DNA from 4 places in the Sporosarcina beigongshangi genome. Region 1 is predicted to be linked to each of the others. Evidence: riboswitches for the same ligand, from Rfam matches in the RefSeq annotation. Region 1 holds a riboswitch; each other region holds the start of a gene.
What was found. A riboswitch is a leader RNA that binds a small molecule or an ion and turns the genes downstream of it on or off. The one in region 1 is predicted to bind S-adenosylmethionine.
Positions count from the first base shown of each region.

Region 2: another riboswitch for S-adenosylmethionine. It lies ahead of R2B77_RS15415 (bifunctional homocysteine S-methyltransferase/methylenetetrahydrofolate reductase); the one in region 1 lies ahead of metK (methionine adenosyltransferase).
Region 3: another riboswitch for S-adenosylmethionine. It lies ahead of R2B77_RS11880 (5-methyltetrahydropteroyltriglutamate--homocysteine S-methyltransferase); the one in region 1 lies ahead of metK (methionine adenosyltransferase).
Region 4: another riboswitch for S-adenosylmethionine. It lies ahead of R2B77_RS05145 (O-acetylhomoserine aminocarboxypropyltransferase/cysteine synthase family protein); the one in region 1 lies ahead of metK (methionine adenosyltransferase).

Region 1 is NZ_JAWLIR010000009.1:1,234-5,438, reverse strand. It holds gene R2B77_RS07145 (hypothetical protein) at 1-33, shown strand, start outside; gene pckA (phosphoenolpyruvate carboxykinase (ATP)) at 83-1,669, opposite strand; SAM riboswitch class I at 1,978-2,114, shown strand; gene metK (methionine adenosyltransferase) at 2,443-3,639, shown strand; gene R2B77_RS07130 (hypothetical protein) at 3,588-4,028, shown strand.
Region 2 is NZ_JAWLIR010000041.1:27,150-31,354, reverse strand. It holds gene R2B77_RS15415 (bifunctional homocysteine S-methyltransferase/methylenetetrahydrofolate reductase) at 72-1,940, opposite strand; SAM riboswitch class I at 2,062-2,169, opposite strand; gene selD (selenide, water dikinase SelD) at 2,387-3,439, shown strand; gene mnmH (tRNA 2-selenouridine(34) synthase MnmH) at 3,462-4,205, shown strand, end outside.
Region 3 is NZ_JAWLIR010000023.1:111,953-116,157, reverse strand. It holds gene R2B77_RS11885 (hypothetical protein) at 1-204, opposite strand, end outside; gene R2B77_RS11880 (5-methyltetrahydropteroyltriglutamate--homocysteine S-methyltransferase) at 625-1,737, opposite strand; SAM riboswitch class I at 1,970-2,083, opposite strand; gene R2B77_RS11875 (acyl-CoA thioesterase) at 2,185-2,661, opposite strand; gene R2B77_RS11870 (urease accessory protein UreD) at 2,825-3,631, opposite strand; gene ureG (urease accessory protein UreG) at 3,624-4,205, opposite strand, start outside.
Region 4 is NZ_JAWLIR010000006.1:139,822-144,026, reverse strand. It holds gene R2B77_RS05150 (homoserine dehydrogenase) at 76-1,062, opposite strand; gene R2B77_RS05145 (O-acetylhomoserine aminocarboxypropyltransferase/cysteine synthase family protein) at 1,131-2,420, opposite strand; SAM riboswitch class I at 2,554-2,669, opposite strand; gene R2B77_RS05140 (glycerol-3-phosphate acyltransferase) at 2,858-3,481, shown strand; gene R2B77_RS05135 (DUF2187 family protein) at 3,722-3,943, shown strand; gene R2B77_RS05130 (lysoplasmalogenase) at 4,171-4,205, shown strand, end outside.

The DNA of each region.
Region 1 (4,205 bases):
GAAGGAGATTTCACTATACATGTATATGACTAAAAATAAAAACAGGGTAGCACATGTAGTATGTGTTACCCTGTTTAAACTATTAAGCAATAGGTCCGCCCTTAAGAGAAATGTCTTCAGAAACTGTACCGAATTTCTTAAAGTTTTTACGGAATAAATCCGCCAATTCATTTGCTTTTACATCATAAGCAGTGCCGTCAGTCCATGCATTACGTGGGTTCAAGACCTCTGCTGGAACCCCTTCGATAGCGTTTGGCATTTCAAGACCGAATATATCGTTTGTCGTTGTGTCAACATCGTTCAATTGCCCTGCAAGTGCAGCACATACCATTGCGCGTGTGTGTTTCAGATCCATACGTTTTCCGACGCCGTATACGCCACCAGTCCAGCCTGTGTTGACAAGGAATACTTGTGCACCATGCTCGTCGATTTTCTTACCAAGCATTTCTGCGTAAACCGTTGCAGGGAGCGGTAAGAAGGGCGAGCCGAAGCATGTCGAGAAGGTAGCTTCAGGTGACGTAATGCCACGCTCCGTTCCCGCAAGCTTCGATGTGAAACCGCTTAGGAAGTGGTACATGGCCTGTTCTTTTGTCAATTTCGAAATCGGAGGCAACACGCCAAATGCGTCTGCAGTTAAGAAAACAATTGTTTTCGGATGACCTGCAACAGAAGGATCGACGATGTTATCGATTGCTTGAATTGGGTATGCCGCCCGTGTGTTTTCAGTTAATGAACCATCATTATAATCAGGAATACGTGTGTCTGGATCGACAACAACGTTTTCTAAAACGGAACCGAAACGAATGGCGCCAAAGATTTCAGGTTCTTTTTCTTGTGATAAATTAATGCATTTTGCATAACATCCGCCTTCCATATTGAATACACCATTGTCAGACCAGCCATGCTCATCATCACCGATTAGTTTGCGGTCTGCAGATGCGGAAAGCGTTGTTTTCCCTGTGCCAGACAGCCCAAAGAACAAGGCGACATCTCCATCTTGACCAACGTTAGCTGAACAGTGCATAGGGAGTATATCGTTTTCTGGAAGCAGGTGGTTCATAATAGAAAAGATTGATTTTTTCATTTCACCAGCGTATTCAGTTCCACCAATTAAGACGATTCGTTTTTCCATTGAAACAATGATGAATGTCTCTGAATTCGTCCCATCAACTGCAGGGTCTGCTTTAAAGGTAGGAGCAGAAAGAATCGTGAATTGCGCCTCATGATTGTTCAATTCCTCTTTTGTTGGACGAATGAATAGGTTATGAACGAACAGATTATGCCATGCAAACTCATTGACGACTTGAATAGCTAGGCGTGAGGCCGGGTCAGCACCTGCAAATCCTTTGAAAACGAATAGCTCATCATTGACTTTTAAGTGGTTAATGACTTTATTATATAGTGAATCAAAAATTTCAGAAGAAATCGGGCGGTTTACGTTGCCCCAATCAATTTTGTCTTTTGTAGATGCTTCTTCAACGATGTATTTATCTTTAGGGGAGCGACCCGTATACTTGCCAGTTTGTGCCGTGATCGCGCCATCGGCAGTTAATTGCGCTTCTCCACGTGCTGTTGCCTTTTCAACAAGCTGTGGAACAGAAAGCTGAATTTTTACATTTTTACCTGAAAGAAGATCTTTAAGCTTGTCGCTCATTTTCGCTGATATCATAGTCATCTACCATCCTTTTGATATAGACCCATGCAGTGGGTGACATCTTATTTTTAATTAGTATAACACATTAAGAATAATAGTCTATACTAATTCAAACTGCAACTAATTAACTTGATTCAGCAGAAGAACCCCTGCTGAATCAAGTTAATGCCTCCGGCGGATGCCACAGATTTTTTAAAGGAATTTCTCGAGCAAGCTCGAGAAAAATCTGGGCGCAAATACGTTTGCAACGTATTTATATGCAAAACATCAAAATTAATTGACAAAAATCGATAATTTACGTAGTATGGATAGTTGAACGGATACTCTTATCCCGAGCTGGTGGAGGGGTCAGGCCCTATGAAACCCGGCAACCTGCAAAGACCATGTTGTCTACGCGAAGGTGCCAAACCTGTAGCAAGGTATTTATCTGGGTACAGATAAATATTTTGGATGATAAGAGTGAAAGGTGCTTTAGAAATCATGCCCTTCACTCATGTAGTTAATACGTGAGTGAAGGGCTTTTATCTTTGTTCAGCAGGCATACAATACTTGTTAAACAAAGATAAAGCCTCCGGCGGATGGCACAAATTTTGAAGGGAGTTAATTGCGCCCGCGCAATTCAAAATTGGGACGCAATTACGCCGAGGCGTAATTGATTATATGATATCGCCCTTTATCCTCGTGTATAGAGCTCGCAATGGCTTGCAGTTCCTTTCCCTATAGGAATGGGACTCTACATGGGACATATGAGTACCGTATCAATCTCGTAGGATATAGGAGGAACTAACATGACAAATCGTCGACTATTTACATCAGAATCAGTAACAGAAGGACATCCGGACAAAATGTGTGACCAAATTTCGGATGCTATTTTAGATGCGATTTTACTAGAAGATCCAAATGCGCGTGTCGCATGTGAAACAACGATTACGACTGGGCTTGTCCTAGTGGCAGGAGAAATTACGACGACGACTTACGTAGATATTCCAAAAGTTGTTCGTGAAACAGTAAAAGAAATTGGCTATACACGTGCGAAATATGGTTTTGATTGGGAAACATCAGCAGTTTTGACTGCAATCGACGAACAATCAGCTGACATTGCTGCGGGCGTTGACCAAGCACTAGAAGCACGCGAAGGTTCTATGACGGAAGATGAACTTGAAGCAATCGGTGCAGGTGACCAAGGTTTGATGTTCGGTTATGCTTGCAATGAAACACCAGAATTGATGCCACTTCCAATTAGCCTTGCGCACAAACTTTCACGTCGTCTTGCACAAGTACGTAAAGAAGAGACGCTAGATTACTTACGCCCTGACGGGAAAACGCAAGTGACAGTTGAGTATGATGAACAGAATAATCCAGTTCGAATCGATACAATCGTCATTTCAACACAACATCATCCGGAAGTGACGCTTGAGCAAATTCAGCATGACATAAAAGAAGTTGTCATTGACGCTGTAGTACCAGTTGAATTGATTGACGACAATACGAAATACTTCATTAACCCAACGGGACGTTTTGTTATTGGTGGACCACAAGGAGATGCGGGTCTAACAGGTCGTAAAATCATCGTGGACACATACGGTGGCTATGCACGTCATGGTGGCGGTGCATTCTCTGGGAAAGATGCAACAAAAGTGGACCGTTCCGCTTCTTATGCGGCTCGTTATGTGGCGAAAAACATCGTGGCCGCGGGACTTGCAGATCGTTGTGAAGTCCAACTTGCCTATGCAATTGGTGTAGCGCAACCTGTATCGATTTCGATTGATACATTTGGAACAGGCACAGTAGCAGAAAGCAAATTGGTGGAGCTTGTACGTGGATTATTCGATCTTCGTCCAGCCGGCATCATCAAAATGCTTGACCTACGTCGTCCAATTTATAAACAAACAGCTGCTTACGGTCACTTCGGCCGTACAGACATCGAATTACCATGGGAGCAAACAGACAGAGCTGCTGCTTTGAAAGAACAAGCGGGACAGTAATTGTAAAGAAAAAAGGCACAGTGAGTGGGGGTGATTCCACTTGCTGTGCTTTTTTCGATAAGCAGATTTGTAAAAGGATAATAGGTGATTCAGAGGAAATAGCAAAAATCACTATTTTGAACGGAAATACAGGAGGATTTAAGGAAATCACAGATGCAGCTGAGATTAAAGAAATAATTTCGGACTTTGAAAATGTTGATTTTAAGATTTCGGGAGTAGCATTTGGTAGAATGGGTGCTGGATTTAGAGTGAAATTTTACGATAAGAAAGATAAGTTAATTTCAAAAACTATAGTAAATAGCGAAGATACTTTAAGAGATAATTTCTTTTTTTATAAACGATTAACAGGGGAAATTAATGTGAACAGGTTAAGGGAACTTGCGGAATGATTAGAGTCATTTATTACTGTTAGAAAAATAATGTTTGTACTGTTGATAAAACCGATGGATAGACATGTCGCAATCTTTATAAACGTTTTTCGTACGAGGACTTACCTATAAGTACAAAAATTGCGTTGAAGTCGCTGGGCACTAGGAATACCTTTCACATACGATAGATAGACTCGC
Region 2 (4,205 bases), on a different contig from region 1:
TGATTATAAAAGAGAGTGCTGAATTACTCGGCACTCTCTTTTCGATAGACATTATGACCATGTCGGCTTTATCAATAAACAACACTACCCGCTTGTTTTGGCTCTTTTGTCACACCAGCATCCACTTTTTCATGAATATATTCCGTTAAATCAACCGTCATATCATAACGTATAAACGGTGTAATCAAATAGATACCATGGAAATGTTCCAAAGCAACGTCAATCAATTCCTTTGCAACGGCTATGCCCTCTCGCGTAGACTGTTCACGGTCTCCCGCAAACAGCCCCATTCTTGCCCGAACTTCATCTGTCAGCTTAATACCCGGCACTTCATTGTGAAGAAACTCTGCATTTTGTGATGACGTCAACGGCATAATACCGATATAAATCGGAGCTTCGATATGCTTTGTTGCTTCGTACAATTCAATAATTTTTTCTGGGCTATAGATTGGCTGCGTGATAAAATAATCAGCCCCAGCCTCTATTTTCTTCTCCATTCGTTGTACAGCTCGATCGATATGACGAACATTCGGGTTAAAGGCCGCCGCTACTGTAAACGAAGTTTTCTGTTGCAACGACTTCCCAGACCATGAAATCCCTTCATTAAATTGCTTAATGAGTTGAATCAATTCAAAGGATGTCACATCGAAAACGGATGTTGCACCAGGGAAATCACCAATTTTCGTTGGATCTCCTGTGATTGCCAATAATTCAGTAATACCCATTGTGTGGAGTCCCATGAGATGTGATTGCAGGCCGATGATGTTACGATCTCGACAGGTCACATGGACAAGAGGCGTTGCACCAATATTTTGTTTTACTAATGACCCCATTGATGCATTACAAATTCTTGGGGATGCCAGGGAATTATCAGCCAATGTAATGGCATCCACACCTGCATTATGCAGGGCCTGTGCCCCTTCAAAAAAAGTAGCTGTATTTAAGTGTTTAGGTGCATCCAATTCCACAATAATCGAATGTCTTTTTTTCACCGTTTCAAGCAAGGTTGGTTTATCAAGGTTCTTTGGCTCCGTAGCATTCATTTTCGCCGCTTGTTCTTTCACTTGCTTATCTTGCACATGCACCCGATTCGTTAGCCCATCCACCAGTGCACGTATATGTGCCGGTGTCGTGCCACAACATCCTCCAAGTAATCCGACACCCTCCTTACGAAAATTAGGTGCCAGTTTACCAAAATAATCAGGTTCATTTTCATACGTCAATTTGCCATCCGTATAGCTCGGGAAGCTAGCATTCGGGTACACAGCCAATAAGGCATGCTTCGGCAACGGGACTTCCTCTAAAGCTTTCAGCATATGGTATGGTCCTAATCCACAATTGACTCCCACAACATCTGCGCCTAACGCTTCCAACTGCTGCAAAGCATCTGCGAGCGCCAAGCCATTTTGAAGGACACCCGCCTCATGCATCGAGACATTCGTAATAATGGGAATATCCGTCGCTTCCCGTGCAATTTTGAGCACTGCTGTTAATTCATCAAAATCATAATAGGTTTCTAATAGAATGCCATCCACACCTTCAGCAAGCAGACACTGTAGTTGCTGCTTAAAGCTTTGCTCGATCTCTTCCTTAGTACCAATCAATGTTTTGGAACCATGAATGCCCCCAATCGTTCCGAGAATAAATGTATTTTTCCCCGCAGCTTTTTTAGCAATAGCAACGGCCGCCTTATTGATTTCTTCGACACTATCCTCTAGTCCATAACGCGCTAACTTTATATAGTTGGCACCATATGTATTCGTTTGAATCACATCAGCCCCTGCCCCGATATAGGCTTGATGAACGTGAAGCACTTGTTCAGGATGCGTCAAATTTAGCTCCTCAAAACAACGGTCTACCCCGTTTGTATAAAGTAATGTTCCCATCGCACCATCACCAATTAAAATACGTTCCTTCATCGTCTCAAGTAAATTTGCCAACTGCCTATCCCCTCTCTAGTTCCAATTTCCATATAGCTAGTTTAAAAAATTTATATAGAAACAAAAAAGCTTCTTCCTTTATTGAATAAAGGAAGAAGACTCTGCATTCGACTAAGTCTTTTCCTCATCTATCAAGCCAATTTTTCGACTTGCTGGAATTAGCACCGTACCAATAATGGTGGTTGCTGAGGTGTCAACGGGCCAGTCCCTATACCTCTCTAGATAAGAAAAACTATTAAATTGTTTTTACTGCTAATTGAAGATCTATTTCTATTATTGACAACCTTACGCTATTTATAGAAAATTTGCAATACCTTTTTGGAAGTGATGAATTTAGAAAGGCACCTTCGCTGAAGATTACGGGGAATCATTAGTTCAACATCTAATAAGTATTTCCCATCATTGTGTTAAGATTAATAACAGATTTACAATCGAAAGGTGGATGCATGATGGAGAATACGATTCCAGTAAAATTGACTTCACTCACAACAAAAGGCGGCTGCGGCTGTAAAATTGGTCCTGCCGACTTGGCGCAAGTATTACGTGGGCTTCCGCCTGCTATGCCCGATCCAAATTTACTCGTCGGTCTCGATACAAGTGACGACGCAGGTGTTTATAAACTGACAGACGATATCGCAATGGTACAAACACTCGACTTTTTCACACCGATTGTCGATGATCCCTATGATTTCGGACAAATTGCGGCGACCAATGCCATCAGCGATGTCTATGCGATGGGTGGTAAGCCCATTACAGCATTGAATATCGTAGCTTTCCCGATTGCTACTTTGGATAAAGACATCCTTTCGGATATTTTACGAGGCGCTGGTGATAAATTAAAAGAGGCTGGCGTCACACTTGTTGGTGGACATTCCATTGACGACCAGGAACCCAAATTTGGATTAGCCGTCACAGGCGTCGTTCATCCGGATAAAGTACGGACAAATGCGGGGGCAAAACCTGGCGACAAATTATTATTAACAAAACCAATTGGCGTTGGCATCTACACAACATCATTGAAAAATGGGTTATTGTCTGAAGATGAAGTCGTTGAAGTGACAAAAGTAATGACTACACTTAATAAAACAGCTGCCGAAGCAATGGCGAAGTACAATGTCCATGCTGCTACGGATGTGACAGGCTTCGGGTTGCTTGGTCATACATCTGAAATGGCCAAAGCAAGTGATGTCGGCATTCATATCCATGCCACTCAAGTGCCCATTTTACCACGCACAAAGGAACTTGCCGCAGCAGGTAAAGTACCTGGAGGCACAAAAAACAACTTTGCCCACGTAGCAAATGTTGTGACATATGCAGATACACTCGATCAAATTGACCGTTGGATTTTATGTGATGCTGTCACATCTGGCGGGTTACTCATTGCATTGGCAGAGCAGGAAGCTACACAATTGCTGAATGATCTTCAACAACAAGGCGTTGACGCACGAATTATCGGAGAAGTAACAGAGGATAATAAAGGTCGTATCGTTGTTTCATAATTTAGTGTAGAAGGTGAAGAAAGTGTTTAGAGACTTAACGATAGACGAATTATTAGCCGTACAAGCCAAGGGACCACATACATTCATCGATGTACGGTCCCCGAAAGAATTTAATGAAGCAACCATTCCTGGTAGCATCAATATTCCCGTTTTTGATGACGAGGAACGGGCTGAAATCGGAACGCTCTATAAGCAGGTTGGACAAGATGCTGCGAAGGAACGAGGACTTGAAGTCTTTTCAAAGAAGTTACCTGATTTCATTCGCGCATTCAAACAAATTGAAACACCCATAACAGTATTTTGTTGGCGTGGCGGTATGCGCAGTAAAACGGCTGCCACTGTCCTCGACTTAATGGGTATCCATACGACTCGGTTGGCTGGCGGGGTCCGTACTTTTCGGCAATGGGTTGTCCATGAGTTAGAACGCGAGGACTTCCCACCGACCTTTGTTGTACTTAACGGCTATACCGGATCAGGCAAAACAGCTATTTTGAAGAAACTAGCTGACAAAGGATTTCCCATTCTCGATTTAGAAAACATGGCTGGACATCGCGGTTCTATCTTCGGTCAAATTGGATTGGAGCCCAGCAACCAAAAGAAATTCGACTCACTACTCGTCCATGAATTGGTCCGACTGAGAACAGCGCCCTATGTTTTTATCGAAGGCGAAAGCAGACGAATTGGCAAAGTCAGTATGCCCCCTTTCTTATTCGATAAAAAAGAAACAGGCGTACAACTTAGTATACATTTACCGATTGAAGAGCGG
Region 3 (4,205 bases), on a different contig from region 1:
CTCTTTGATTTTATTCGCAAAAGAAAATTTCCCAAGCTTCACAACATCTTGTTGCTCTTTCGTCAATTGTCTATGAAGCTCATCACGTAGCACAATGGCCTCCTTTAACTGAACCTCTGCCCCATCAAGTCGCCTTTTAATACGATTATACGCAGTCCGCCTCATCGTTAGATCCATTTGCCGTTCATGTATATCCTGCCTCATCGCCCACACCCCTTTTACCTATATACGGAAATGAATGGACGAAGTTTCACTCTATTCATAAAGATTCTTTGTCGAACATGTGTGGACAAATTTCTCTTCAAACAACCAAAGCGAAGTAAATTAGTTACCCACATGTGGATAATCAACCAATTCTCACTAAACAACAGCTTGTCCACATTCATATGTTGATTACTAGCAAATATGACTGAATCTGTTAGTAAGTCAGTGGGCGAAAACTATTTCTATTCGTACATTCCAAGGCTTATCCACATAAAGGCGTGTATAGTAGAGGTACTGTCACCTTATGAAAACATCTCTCGCAATCGGTAAACCGATGCACAAACAATCTTCACTGTCCCTTTTATTGCAAAATAAATAACCCTGAGCAAAGCGAATGGGCTTTGTTCAGGATTATTTATTTTACTTCCAAACTTCCTTTGCAACATCTACGATAAACTTTAATTTCTCCCATTGCTCATCTTCTGTCAGCTTGTTGCCATGATGTGTAGAAGCGAAGCCACATTGTGGGCTAAGGCACAGTTGTTCAAGTGGCACATACTTTGCCGCCTCCTGAATACGCGCTTTAATCGTTTCTTTGTCTTCTAGTTTACCGTCTTTCGATGTGACAACACCAAGGACGACATTTGCACCTCCGTTTGGTATATGGTCCAATGGTTGAAAGTCTCCTGAACGCTCATCGTCATATTCCAAGAAGAAGCCATCTACTTTTTCCTTCGCGAATAATGTTGGTGCAATCAGTCCATAGCTACCTTGGAATGCCCACGTCGATTGGTAATTTCCACGGCATAAGTGCGTTGTGACGATTAAATCTTCCGGCTTTCCTTCCAACACACCGTTGATGACACGTAAGGCTAGATCTATAAATTGTTCTCTTGTATAGCCTTGATCGCCGAACTGAAGATCAGGCGAAGAAAGTGCCGCAATGTAAACATCATCCAATTGTAAATAACGAACGCCCGCATCGTAAAAGGCTTTTAACGCATCTTGATAAGCTTTGATGATATCCACCGCATATGCTTCGTAGTCGGGATATACCGCTGCGTTGAAAATATCAGGATGGAATAATTGGTTCGGGCTCGGAATCGTTTGTTTGGCAACCGCACGACCATCGACAATTTTATTGAATTCGACAAAGTCCTTAATGAAAGGATGATCTGAATTAAATGAGATTTTTCCCGTTGTACGAATGTTGTAGCGTTCAGTTTCTACACCATCAAACTCATAGCCCGTTTCTGGCACATAACCTTCGATGCCATTTAGATGCTCCAAGAAGTCCAAATGCCACCATGTACGTCTAAATTCACCATCCGTCACAAGCTCCAAGCCGACTTCAATTTGCTTATCGACAACACGCTTAATTTCCTGCGTTTCAACTTCACGTAATTGTTGTGCTGTAAGCGTACCTTCTTTGAATTCTTTTCGAGCTTGGTGCAAATTATCTGGACGTAGTAAACTTCCTACGTGATCTGCTCTGAATGGCGCTTTCGTTACAGTAGTTGATGTATTTGTCATGGTAAATTCCTTCTTTCTATTTTTAGTAGTAAATGATGATCTTATAGTAAGAGCACAAATGAGTGCTGCTACTTGCTTATCTTGGGGCAGTATCGCGAATGAGCGTACTGTTTGATTAATCCATTCGACATAAATTCCCTCCCTATTTCCTTGAAGGTAACAGTCTCCAGATAGAACAAAAAAACCTCTTCTACAATTCAAGAAGAGGTTTTGGCAATTTCGCTTTTTGCTCTTCTTATCTTCAAGCTACAAGCAAAATGCTTCGGCTTCTGGAATTAGCACAGTACTAAAAAAGTCTGTTGCTGAGGTATCAAAGGGCCAGTCCCTCCACCTCTCTGGATAAGAAAGTTACGTATTCAGTTGGTAGCTCATACTTTACATGCCCCTAAATAGAATGTCAACAGGTAAAGTGAAAACTATTTTAAATTGACATACTATTCGTTCAGATTAATGCTTCATCTCACTCCGCAATTTCCGATGTTCACGACGTGCTGGTGCCGTGTCGAACAAGCTCTTTTCAACTTCCGTTTCCGGATAAATACCCGGCACTGGCGTAGGTTTATTGTTTTCATCCATAGCAACCATCGTCAAAAAGGATTCTGTTGTCAATTTCGTTACACCCGTTAATAGATTCATTGAATGGACAGATACGAAAACCTCCATCGACGTTCTTCCCGTTGATGTGACAATTGCTTCAAGCTCTAGCACATCACCGACACGTGCAGATGACATGAAATCAACTGAATCAATTGAGGCAGTAACAACTGCCGTATTTGAGTGTTTCATTGCCGTAATTGCAGCAATTTCATCTATATAGGCGAGGACCTGTCCCCCAAAAATCGTCTGAAGGTGATTGGTATCTGGCGGTAAAACTAGTTTCGTCTGGATTGTGCGCGATTGGCCCATAGGTCTATTTTCTATCATCGAATTCTCTCCCTAGTAACATTACTTGAATACAGTATACACCTAATCAGGCATTTTCCACGAACTGAAAACTGAAAATCGATTAGGGAGCTTTTAGTAACTGTCAAGATAAATCAACATGCCTTCCACCGCCAAAAAGGACACCCTTCGCAAGGGTGTCCTTTTAAACCATATCCGCCAGCAACGCATACACGCGCTTCATTTCTTCTTGCATCTTCCACTGGTCGACCGCCAGCCATCTGCAGTGAATTGCATTGCCTTCAAGCCTCGTTATACCGGCCTTCAATCCCTCTTCAATCCGCAACGTTTCCTGCAATGCGCGCACATCAACATCCTTGGCATTCGGCGAAACAAGCCAAATGGAACCGACATACATCGCTCCCTCAAGGACACCTATGCTACCAAGGTCAACATCCTGCGGTGCAAAATGTAGCGAGTCAAAAGCGATCAACTCATCCTCAACGAAAATCTTAAAATTCGACCGAAATGATTGATAATCAAATACCTCACCACGTTTTTCACGTCCAGGCGCGACAATCTCGCCCCATAATATCGTCGCATCATCCGCAACTCGTAGCGTTGTGTCCACTTGAAATTTCGCGTCAACAAATGGAATAAGCACCTCAGGCATCCACTCCAAACGCGAACGTTCCGCAAGGTCGACCTCGATTGTAAACAGGCATATATCACCCGTATGCGACGGATAGATTTTCAACGCCGATTGCTGCGTCAACCGTACTCGACTATCTGGTCCAAGCTTCACTGTAATATCATTGCGATCCCCCGATACCATCCCGCCAGACGACTCCATAATATAGACGGTCGCAGTCGGATCTTGTCCTTCGTACAATTCCCGACTCGCCTTCAACGGAGGCTGTTGGTAAACATGCGGCATCCGTGTAAAGCCTCTCCTTAATTCGAATGCCATATCCAGTTTCCCGTGATGGATGGCGCGGGTTGGTTTAAGCACCTGCACCTTCCAACAGCATACTGTGCTTGATCCAATCGACTACTTTATCAACATTTTTCTGCGTTCGTACATCCGTGAAAATATATGGACGACCATTACGCATTTTTTTTGCATCACTATCCATCAATTCAAGATCCACGCCAACATACGGAGCTAAATCAGTTTTATTAATTAATAATAAATCTGAGCGCGTTAATGCTGGACCGCCTTTACGCGGAATATCCTGACCTTCTGCAACATCAATGACATAGATATAACCGTCAACAAGCTCAGGGCTAAACGTCGCAGACAAATTATCGCCGCCACTTTCCACAAAGATAATATCCAAGTCGGCAAAACGGTTTTTCAGTTCATCTATTGCTGCAAAGTTCATCGAAGCATCTTCACGAATGGCTGTATGCGGGCAACCTCCCGTTTCAACACCTAAAATGCGGTTCTCTTCCAACACACCACTATTTATTAAAAATTGAGCGTCTTCACGTGTGTAAATATCATTCGTAATGACCGCCACATTATAGTCTTTATGCATCACACGTGTAAGTTGGTCGACGAGCGAAGTTTTGCCCGATCCAAC
Region 4 (4,205 bases), on a different contig from region 1:
GGCAGCATTTCTATAAGCACTTACAAAATAAACGAACCGTCAAAGGCTAATCCCCTTCGACGGTTCGTTTTATTTTCAACTTGTGACGACTACTGCTTGACGTTTCCCTATAATCTGCAAAAAGTCGCCAACCATTGCGCTGCCGGTTGGATACATACCCGCGCCAGGACCAATAAGTGTCAACGAACCGAGATGGTCTGTGTCTACAATAATTGCATTGTCTACCCCATCAACGCTGTACAACGGGTGATCCGCACCGATAAGTACAGGACCAACACTGCCGGACAACATTCCACTGTCATCTACTATAATGTCAGCAACATGGCGATAGCGGAGATTCCCCGCTGCCGCATCCTTCACACCTTCAATCGTTACCTCGTCGATGCCAACAATCGGAACATCTTGCCAATCTGGCTGGCTGCCGAATGCCAAGCCGCTTAAAATCATCAGTTTGCGGAACGCATCTTTACCACCGATATCATCCGTTGGATCTGCTTCCGCATAGCCTAGCGCTTGCGCTTCTTTCAATGCTACTTCGAATGATACTTCCTCCTCACGCATTTTCGTGAGGATAAAATTCGATGTACCATTCAAAATTCCGCGAATACGCCGTACACGATCTGCTGGCAACAAGCTCGTAATCGTCCGGATAATTGGAACGCCACCTGCTGTTGTCGCCTCATATCGCGCTTGAACGTCACGAGATTCCGCGTGTCTGGCAAGTTCCTGACCACGCTTTGCAAACATCGTTTTATTGGCCGTAATGACATGAATGCCCTTGTCAATTGCTTCTGTTAAATAGCGGAATGCCGGTTCTTCACCAACAATTGCTTCAAATATGACATCAATAGCGGGATTCGACAAAATCTCTTGGACATCATCTGTGAACTTTGTTTCTGGTGTTGCCAATCGTTCTTTCGACGTATCACGTACGAGAATAGACACGATGTCAATCGTATGACCCGTTTCTTGCTGAATGTCTTCTTTTCTTTCATTCAAAATCCTATAAATTCCTTCGCCTACAGTGCCAAAACCGAGTATAGCGACTTTGATTGACGACATACCGCCACCTCCATGAATTGCTTACTAATCAGCGGGAGGGTAAAAATCCTGCTAGATAGAAGTTAAGGTCATGCTGTTACTGGTACTGCCTTCTCAATGGCCTGTGCAAGGTCTGCGATAATATCTTCTACCGCTTCCAGTCCAACTGATAGGCGAATCAATTCTTCTTTGACGCCTGCTTTTTCAAGCCCCTCTGCCGATAGCTGCTGATGCGTTGTTGAAGCCGGGTGAATAATGAGTGATTTCGCATCCCCAACGTTGGCAACATGCGACCAAATGTTAACATTATCTATCAAATTACGACCCGCTTCACGCCCACCCTTAATACCGAAGACGATAATCGATCCAAAGCCGTTTTTCAAATATTTTTTCGCATTGGCAGCCGATGGATGGTCTTCCTGACCCGTGTACGTTACCCACTCCACTGACGGATGCTGTTTCAAATAATCTGCCACTTTAAGCGCATTGGCATTATGCTTTTCCACACGTAAATGCAATGTTTCAAGCCCTTGTAGGAAAGCAAATGCATTGTCTGGGCTCAAGCATGGACCGAAGTCACGCAGTGCTTGAACACGAAGTTTCGTAGCAAATGCTGCACCTGCCGCGTCAATACCATAACGGATTCCATGATACGTTTCATCTGGCTCCGTAAAGCCAGGGAATCGTCCTTGTGTCCAGTCAAATTTACCAGCATCGATTGCCACACCACCGATAGATGTCCCGTGTCCACCAATCCATTTCGTTGCAGAATGAATGACAACGTCTGCGCCAAAGTCGATAGGATTCGAGCCATACGGTGATGGGAATGTATTATCGATGAGTAGTGGAAGCCCATTGTCGTGTGCGATGTTTGCAACTGCTTCAATATCGAGCACATGAAGGCTTGGGTTACCAATTGTTTCAGCGAAAATCGCCTTTGTTTTATCTGTAATGGCTGCACGGAAGTTTTCAGGGTCCGTCGCATCCACAAACTTCACGTTGATGCCGTAGCGTGGAAGTGATACCGCGAATAAATTATAAGTACCTCCGTACAAATTACTTGCTGCTACGATTTCATCTCCAGCACCTGCGATATTTAAAATCGAAAACGCAATAGCTGCCATTCCTGAAGATAGAGCAACTGCTGCCGCTCCACCTTCTAATAAAGCAACGCGCTTTTCAAAAACATCGACCGTTGGATTCATAATACGAGAATAAATATTGCCGGCTTCCTTCAAAGCAAATAAATTTTGTGCATGCTCCGTGTCACGGAATACGAAAGAGGTTGTTCTGTGAATCGGCACCGCGCGTGATCCTGTTACCGGATCCGGCTCTTGGCCACCATGTAGAAGAAGTGTTTCGGGTTGAAGTTTTGTCATTGTCATTACCTCCAGAAGTTTTTTAGATGGATATTTTTTGGATAAGTGCGGAGGCGTCGGGGATAAATCAGGAATAAAAAATAACCCCCTTCGCTTAACGCTAAGAAGAGGGTTACGCTTTCGCTTATTCCTCCTCTTATCTTTCAGACCGCTTACACGAATCTGTAGGAAGTAGCACCTGTGCAAGTTAGTCACTTGCCGGTTGCCGGGCATCGCAGGGCCTAGTCCCTCCGCCGCTCTTGATAAGAGTTTGATTGATTTAGTTTTCCATCTTGTGAAGTAGTATAGGCGAATTCTCAATACAATGTCAAGTGTTTATTGAAAAATTTTTCTGAAACTTGTATTTACTCTATAATGTTATCATTATAGATGTTGACATAAAGAGTCTTCCCAACAAAGCTTGGGGATTGGATAATCACTAGTTTGGGGGAATTAGTATGTGGCTGTGGGTTATAGCGGTGCTACTGTGCGGATATTTAATCGGATGCTTACATGGTTCGGTTGTTGCAACGAAGATTTCAGGTGTTAATTTAAAAGAAACTGGGGTCAAAAATGCCGGTGCTTCGAACGCTACGATTGTCTTGGGGAAAAAGTTTGGTGCGCTTGTGGCGGCGATTGATATCGGGAAAGGTGCACTTGCTGTGCTGCTTGTACACTTTTTTTCAGGGAATGCGGGATTACCTGCTGATGATGTCGCATTACTACTATTTTTGGTAGGTGCCGCAACTGTTGCCGGACATAACTTTCCGTTTTACATGCAGTTCAACGGTGGCAAAGGAACTGCTACGGTCATCGGCGTATTACTCGCTCTCGATTGGCGTTTCGGGCTCGTTGGATTTGCCTTGTTGGTTGTCGTTGCACTTACGACTAACTTTCTGGTGTTTGGCGTTTTGATGTTATACGTGACATTCTTGACCCTAGCATTTTGGTCAGAAGGCTACTGGCCCATTGTCATTGCAATTGTATTATTCATGCTTGCGATTTGGAAGCATATCGAGAACTTCCAACGGATGAAAGTAGGTAGTGAGAAGCGAGTTTCAGCGGTGTTTAAAAAGAAATGATTGTCGATGAAAAATCTATATTTCAATCATCGACAACGTAATGAGATACGCTCGAAATCCTGTTGGAATCGACATTCCTGCAAATTCCGTCAAAATATGGTATACTAGTTAATAGACAACTTGTGATCTATCATTTTCGTTGAGTTGTGTTTCGTCTTTTATGCCTCGCTTAGGATTTAACCTAAGCATTTTTTACTTTATAAAGGGCAAAGATGAAAATAAACACTAGGGGGAATTCGAATGGCTTTTCCACGTAAGGAAAAAGATGTATCGGATTTTGTCGCAGCGCGCAGAATCGATGAAAAGATTTCGTTTGTCCGTAACGACCATGAAGTAAATGGTACGATTTTTAAAATTCTCGAAAACTCTGTCATTGTGGAGATTTCTTCAAAGGATGCTGAACTCATTGGGGCCGCATCCAATCTAACTGTTGTTGCACACAAGAACTATTCAGTCGTCTGACGATTTTTTAACTGCCTACCACCGGGAAATTTTTCTAGTGGTAGGCAATTTTTTATTTTGGAAAGGTTTGGAGCAAACCGAAGCTACCAATTGGGCAAACTGGATCCCTCTGACGCAAACTCGACTACCTAAATTGAATACGCAGCTACTTCTCAACAGAATCCTATCATCCAGGCAGGATTTTCTTTCCTATTTCTCGAAAGGTATTAGGGAAAGGGGTTGCACGAATGATTCAAAAATTATTACTCACTGCCATTGTGAT